Linked DNA regions of Botrimarina mediterranea. The protein of the gene in region 2 binds, or shares a complex with, the protein of the main gene of each other region. Links are inferred from orthologs where the notes say so. Each region holds a gene or a part of one and is shown on either strand. Other genes may lie near its edges. The genes, in order: tsaD and tsaE.

Region 1 (3,268 bases), 500 kb from region 2 along the record:
GTCGCCGCCACCTGCGACTGCGTCGCCTCGACGTCCTTCAAGACGCCGCGCGACGGCGTATCGGGCCCGATCACCGCGATCCACATCCGGTTCGATCCCTCGATATCCACGCTGTGGCTCTTCCAACCCACCGGCCCGTCGCCGCGGCCGTGGTCGGTGGTGATTACCAGTGAGGTCTTGCCGCGGTACTCGTCCATCGATTGCAGCGTCTCCCACAGACGCCGCAGCTGATCGTCCGCCACCGCGGCCGCGTCGAGATACAGCTCGTAACGCCCCGCGTGCGCCCAATCGTCTGTTTCACCGAGCGACAGGTAGAGCACCCGCGGCTTCTCCGCCTTGAGATGCTCGAGCGCTCCGCGGAACGTGATCGCGTCGAAACGCACGCCGGCCCAGTACCGCGGCAAGTCCCTGGCGAGGGCGTTGAGTTCGGCAACCGTGGCGTTGTCGCCATACTCCAGCGGCGCCCAGCCGGCGTTCACATACACGCGGCTCCGCCGATCGTTGATGATGAACGGGAACACGTCCCACGACCCGTACGCCGCGACGCGACCACGATACGCCGGCTTCTGGTTGAGCCATTCGAGAACCGTGACGTTCTCGTTGTAGACCTTCTCGTTCGAGTTCACCGCCGGGTCGCCGAAGCCGCAAAGCAACTCGTTGTACCCGGGGTACGAGAAGTCATGGCCGTTGGTGACCTTCACCGTTGAGCCTTTCGACGGATCGCCCAGCACCTGGCCCTCGGTCGCAATCTTCGACCAAAAGAACGGCATCAAGGCCATGCGCCGCGCCTCGGCCGTCTCGGCGTTGTAACGCTGCTTGATGCGAACGCGTTCCTCCGCGCCGACGTCTTGCATCAACCGCTCATCGCCGCCACCAAACAACTCCTGCCAGCGCAGGCCGTCCATCGTGACGAGGACGACATTCTCGGTCTCTCGAGCAATAGCCGGCGACACGAGCGCCGCAAGAATCGTCAGCGCAACAAGGCGGTAGAGGAGGGGCATGATCCGATTGGGCTAGGGAGAGTAGTTCGGCGGCTCTGTGGTTAACAGTCAAAACCCCGCGCCACGCGCCCGCAACCGTCCGCATTGCGCAGACCCAGGCGCACTCTGCGACAACCGAGATCAGCCGATCCGCTCGAGCCCCGGATAGACATCCATCTCAAGCGACTCGAACTTCCCTTCCTTGAACCGTTCGATCGCGATCGCGCCCATCACGGCGTTGTCCGTGCAGAGCGACATCGGCGGGATGAACAGGCGGTGCCCGTGCTTCGCGGCGGACTCTTCGAGGCGTTCGCGTAGCCGGCCGTTCGCCGCGACGCCGCCGCCGACACACAACGTGTCGAAGCCCGTCATCTTGAGAGCCAGCTCCGACTTACCCACGAGGCAATCGACTACGGCTTCTTGAAAACCGGCCGCGATATCGGCGACGCGCTGTTCCGACAATTCGACCTGTGCGGGATCCCCGCCCGGGCCGGCGATCTCGTAACGCACGGCCGTCTTCAGTCCGCTGAAGCTGAACGCCAATCGTGTCGGGTCATCGAGCAGCGGGCGCGGGAAGCGGATCGCCTTCGCGTCCCCCTGCGCCGCTGCGCGCGACACCGCGGGGCCGCCGGGGAAGGGGAGGCCCAGCAACGAACCGACCTTGTCGAACGCCTCGCCGGCCGCGTCGTCGATCGTCCCGCCGAGCGGCGTGAAGTCGGTCGGCCCGTCGCAGCGGTACAGGTTCGAGTGCCCGCCACTGACGATCAGCCCGACGCACGGGAAGACCTCTTCGCCGCTGGCGATCTTGCACGCATACACATGCGCCTGCAGATGGTTCACCGCGATCAGCGGCAACCCCGACGCCACACACAACGCCTTCGCCGCACACACGCCAACGAGCAGCGACCCCACGAGTCCGGGCTGGTTCGCCACGGCGATCGCATCGAGGTCGGCGAGCGTCACGCCCGCCTTCCGCAGCGTCTCCTCGATCACGGGCAACACCCGCTCAACATGCGCCCGTGAAGCGATCTCCGGCACGACGCCGCCGAACCGCTCGTGCAAAGCGTTCTGCGAAGCGACCACGGCGCCAAGGACTTCGAGCGAGTCCGTCACCACCGCCGCCGCGGTTTCGTCACAGGTGGATTCGATGCAGAGGAGGCGAAGCACGGGATTGCGGAAGTGGGATTGTGGATTGCGGATTGAAAACCAACAGCCGCAAAGCGGCTGCCTGTGTCCCCCTCCACCGCTTGCGGGGGAGGGGCTAGGGGAGGGGGCCGAAGCGGATACACGGCTTGCTAGGACAATCTTAACGACCATCCTTCGCCGGGTTGATTTTGGGCGAAGTGGGTACCAGGGTTCTCCCCCTCCCCTAGCCCCTCCCCCTGAAGGGGGCGGGGGACCCAAACAGCAGCTTCGCTGCTGACCGGTCTGGACTCAAGCCAAAGACCGTAGGGCAGGCCATTGCCTGCCGGCGTCCGTAGCCCCTCGCCCCTAACCCCGGGCGTAAGCCCTAAAAATCACACCACAGCCCAAACCCGATCTGCTCTTCATTGCGATCGAAGAACTGGTACTGGTTGCTCTTGCCGTTCATGTAGTGCAGGCCCAGCCGCAGGGTGCTGCCCGTGTCGCCACGCCACAGCCAGCCGGTCTGGAGGGTCCAGTCGCCGCTGAAATCGACCTCTTCGCGAAGGTGCGCGTTGGTGGCGATGAACGGCGTGCCGCGGAATCCGGTTGGTCCGGGACGCGACAACTCGGCGCCGAACTGGAACTCCCAAGGCTCGGCCCCGCCGGCGGTGAAGAACGCGTAGGCCGTCTCGCCGTAGACCCGCAGGCTCGGGAACATCTGGTAAGACACGCCCGCGATGATCGCGTCGCGGACGTAGTTGATCCGCGTATTACTCCCGGTGCGAGCGATCAACTCGTCGCCGAGGTGCGAGCTGAGGTGGTAGTAGCCGATCTTGTAAGCGACGCCGTCGCCCGCCGTGTAGGTGAGCGGCACGCCGAAACGGAAGTCGGACGCGTCCACGTCGCGGGCCTCGTCGAGATTGAGCCGCACGATCGTGGCGCCCTCGAAGTCGAGCTGCCACCCGACGGGGTTGCAGTCGTCGAAGTTGCCGTAGCGGATCACGCCCTTCCGACCGCCGAGCGTCGCGTCCCACGCCCATTCGCTCTTCTGACCCGCGTAGGCGCCGTTGGCCGGGTAGCTGTTCTGGAACGTGTGCAGGCCGAGCCGCGACTCGCGCGGGCCGGCTTGGTAACTCCGATAGATGAGGCCGTCGGGAAGCACC
Region 2 (3,242 bases):
TCCTCACCGAGCCCCGCGGTTCGCTCACCAAACAGTACGCGGCGCTAATGGAGACCGAAGGCGTTAAAATCGATTTCACCGCCGACGCGATCGACGCCCTCGCCGAGTACGCGTTCTCCGTGAACCAATCGACGCAAAACATCGGCGCCCGCCGGCTCTACACGATCATGGAGCGGATGCTCGAGGAACTGTCGTTCGAGGCCGCCGACATGAATGGCGCCTCGGTGCCGGTCAACGCCGCGTACGTCCGGCAGCGACTAGAGGAAGTGACCCAAGACGAGGACCTCAGCCGTTACATCCTGTAGTCGTAGCCTCCTTGCAAGTTCTGATTATGAGGGTGGCGCCGACTTGGCGACGCGGGGCCTACCGCCAGAGGGGGCGAATCGCGAGACTTCGTTGAGCAAACCCGGCTCGCTTGGTCACAATAGCCGGGCGGCCCGTCACAAGAGTCGGGCGGACCGCAGAGCAAAATACTCATCCGAATACCGACGCGACCCACGAGTGCATGCCGTGAGCCTGCCCCTCCGAGCCGAGAATAACCCGAAGTTCTACAGCCGCTTCAAGTGGCTGGGGCTCGGCGCGATCGCCTTCATGCTCTACTGCCTTTACGACGGGTACATCAATTACCCGGCGCAGATGGAGCGTGGCCACGCTTTGATGGCGATTGCCGAGGACGTGCTTCCGGGCGAAAAAATTCAAGAGATTAATCAAGCCGGGCATGGGCCGCACGACGCCTATCTGCTCATCAAGAAGCAGATGCCCGACTATCCCGAGCTGAAAGAGGCTTGGGAATCGAAGGTGGCCGCCGAAGGTTGGCCAAAGATCCCGCCGAAGAAGCTCCGCACCGAGGGCGACATCCTCGGCCAGTATGTGATGGCGGTCATCGCCTTAGCCGGCGGCGTCTGGTTCCTCACAACGGTGCTCCGCACCACCGGCCGCTGGTTCGAGCTCAACGAGAACGGCATCACCACACGCTGGGGTGAGTCCTTCTCGCTCGACCAAGTGACGGCGATCGACAAGAAACAGTGGCGTGACAAGGGCATCGCCCGCGTCCGCTACCAGACGCCCAGCGGCCGGCAAAAGACCTTCGTCGTAGACAACTACAAGTACCACAAGAAGACGACCGACGCGATCATGCGTCAGATCGAACTCGGCGCCGGCCACGACAAGATCGTCAACGGCAAGCCCGAGCCGGAGTTGAACGCGACGACGGAGGAGCCGGTAGCCGACGCCTGAAACTGATCCCCCTCCCTTTCAGGGAGGGGGATAAGACTCGCGGTAGATTAAATCGTGAGGCCGTCGATCGTGACGCGCCGCCCGGTCCCCTCCAGCACTTCGATCTGCACCGTCACCGTCCCCGGCGGTAGGCAGTCGGCGAAGCGGTCGCCCCATTCGACGAACGTCAGTCCCGCGCCCGCGGCGCCAAGTCCGGCGAAGTACTCCTCGACGCCCAACTCGATGAACTCGTCCTCGTCTTTGAGGCGGTAGGCGTCGAAGTGATAGATCGGCGTCCGGCCCGTGCGGTACTCGTTGACCAGCACGAACGTCGGGCTCGTGACGTCTTCACGCACGCCCAGTTCCGCCGCGACGGCCTGCACCAGCCGCGTCTTCCCGGCGCCGAGCTGCCCAATCAAGGCGATCACCGCCGGCGGCTGCAAGGTGTTGGCGAGCTTGGCGCCGAGGGCCGCCATCTCGGTTTCGTCGGCAATTTCAATGATCTGCGTCATTGGTGCTGATAGCCCTTCGCATCGAGTGGCGTCGCTGTTCCGTCGGCGTAACGAAGCGAGACGCCGGAACCGGCCATAGTCTCACCGATGCGGGTCAGCCCGCAAGCGACCGGCATCTCAGCGAGCAGCCGCTTGGCGTCGTCCGGTGCGGCGGCGATAAGGAGTTCAAAATCCTCACCGTCGGACAACGCATGATCGAGCGCCGCCTCGCCCGTCATCTTCGCCGCATTCGAGATCGGAATGGCATCGGCATCGACGAGGGCAGCCACGCCGCTTGCCTCGCACAGCCTTGTGAGGTCGAGCGACAATCCGTCGCTAAGGTCCATCAGCGCGCGAAGTGGCGCCGCAGCGTGCAGTGTCAGCGCCTCGTGCACACGGGGTGTGAAGTCGAACTGCTTCGCTGACAGGCTGCCGCCCAAGTCGCCGGTCACGAGCAGCACGTCGCCCGGTCGCGCGCCGTCGCGCCGAACCACCCCGCGCTCGGTTGGCTCACCGAATGCCGTCACGTTGATGACAAGCGGGCCGCTATGCACGTTCGTGTCGCCGCCGATGATGGGGCATCCGAACTCTTTGGCGAGCGGCGCCATCCCTTCGACGAGCCGCATGGCGAGCTGCTGCGTCGTTACTCCCCCGACCCCGCCGCGCGGTAGCGCGAGACTCACAAGGCAACCCACGGGCCGCGCCGCCATCGCCGCCAAGTCGCTGAGATTCACGCCGAGCGACTTGCGGCCGATACGCTCGATGGCGTGCTGCGAGGTGTCGAAGTGGACGCCGTCGATCAATAGGTCGGCGGTCGCCACGAGTTGCGACCCGCCGAGAGCGACAACCGCCGCGTCGTCACCGACGCCGATCTGCCCCTCGCTAAGGGCGGGCAGTCGTTCGTGCAACCAGCGGACGAATTCAAGTTCCATGCCCCAATCGTAGGGTCCGCTGTGCGGACCGCAGAGGGGGGACAAAGCCCACGATCTCGGGATCGGTACCAGGTTCACTCATCGCGACCACGATTCGCCTTGGCGAAAAATCGTTCGTGCCGCCGAATCAAACGTACGGTCCACAGCGGACCCTACCGGCGCGTCGCATCGACCTTCATCGCTCCGTACAGCGTCTCCTCGCCGCGGAGGATGTAGAACTTCACCTCGCCGAGCGTCGGCAGCGCTTCGTTGCTGACGATGTAGCGGATGTCTTCGTCCGAAGCGGTCTCCCACTTGTGCATCCCGACGAGGATGTCGCCCGCACGGATCCCCTTGGCGGCGGCGGGACCGTCACCGCGGACATCGACCACCCGCATGCCGCCGCGGTAGCGACTGCCGCGGGACTCGAAGGTCGCCTTCGGTTCCACGTCGAGCTTCATGCCCAGGACCTGCCACGCCGGGTCGGCAGTCGCCGCAGCCGGCGCCGTGGTCGAGGCGAGGCTGGCCGCCACGTCACGGGCCGGCGAAGAACCGCGGCGAGCAACGGTGAGCTGCACGTTCATCGGCTGGCCGCCCCGACGCACTTCCATCGCCACCCGCTCTC

Evidence for each region.
Region 1: the proteins of tsaE (region 2) and tsaD are in contact, whole or in part, in a crystal structure (PDB 6N9A), measured with the Thermotoga maritima proteins. The link is inferred for Botrimarina mediterranea from one-to-one orthologs. Residues at the interface, in WP_004082108.1 of Thermotoga maritima: Leu37, Gly38, Lys46, Lys57, Val59, Lys60, Ser61, Thr63, Phe64, Thr65, Leu66, Met67, Val69, Pro71, Tyr82, Arg83, Leu84, Asp86, Asp88, Phe89, Asp93, Ile128, Asp130, Glu131, Arg134; in WP_004082750.1 of Thermotoga maritima: Cys10, Asp11, Arg49, His50, Leu82, Gly84, Gly135, Gly136, Glu154, Thr155, Leu156, Asp157, Asp158, Ser159, Glu162, Asp165, Lys166, Arg169, Leu170, Tyr175, Lys213, Thr214, Leu217, Tyr218, Gln221, Arg222, Asn324.

Annotation. Positions count from the first base shown.
Region 1 is NZ_CP036349.1:897,490-900,757, forward strand. The notes cover bases 135-3,089. They hold tsaD (tRNA (adenosine(37)-N6)-threonylcarbamoyltransferase complex transferase subunit TsaD), read right to left. Parts: upstream 2,148-3,089; coding sequence 1,122-2,147; downstream 135-1,121. Other genes in these bases: Spa11_RS03560 (alkaline phosphatase family protein), read right to left, coding at 135-1,001; Spa11_RS03570 (DUF1207 domain-containing protein), read right to left, coding at 2,491-3,089. Outside these bases: more of Spa11_RS03560, read right to left, coding at 1-134; more of Spa11_RS03570, read right to left, coding at 3,090-3,268.
Region 2 is NZ_CP036349.1:1,395,208-1,398,449, reverse strand. What follows is about bases 6-2,934. They hold tsaE (tRNA (adenosine(37)-N6)-threonylcarbamoyltransferase complex ATPase subunit type 1 TsaE), read right to left. Parts: upstream 1,728-2,934; coding sequence 1,284-1,727; downstream 6-1,283. Other genes in these bases: Spa11_RS05515 (trypsin-like peptidase domain-containing protein), read right to left, coding at 2,791-2,934; thiL (thiamine-phosphate kinase), read right to left, coding at 1,724-2,638; Spa11_RS05530 (hypothetical protein), read left to right, coding at 511-1,236; hslU (ATP-dependent protease ATPase subunit HslU), read left to right, coding at 6-305. Also shown: more of hslU, read left to right, coding at 1-5; more of Spa11_RS05515, read right to left, coding at 2,935-3,242. UniProt on the Escherichia coli protein: Required for the formation of a threonylcarbamoyl group on adenosine at position 37 (t(6)A37) in tRNAs that read codons beginning with adenine.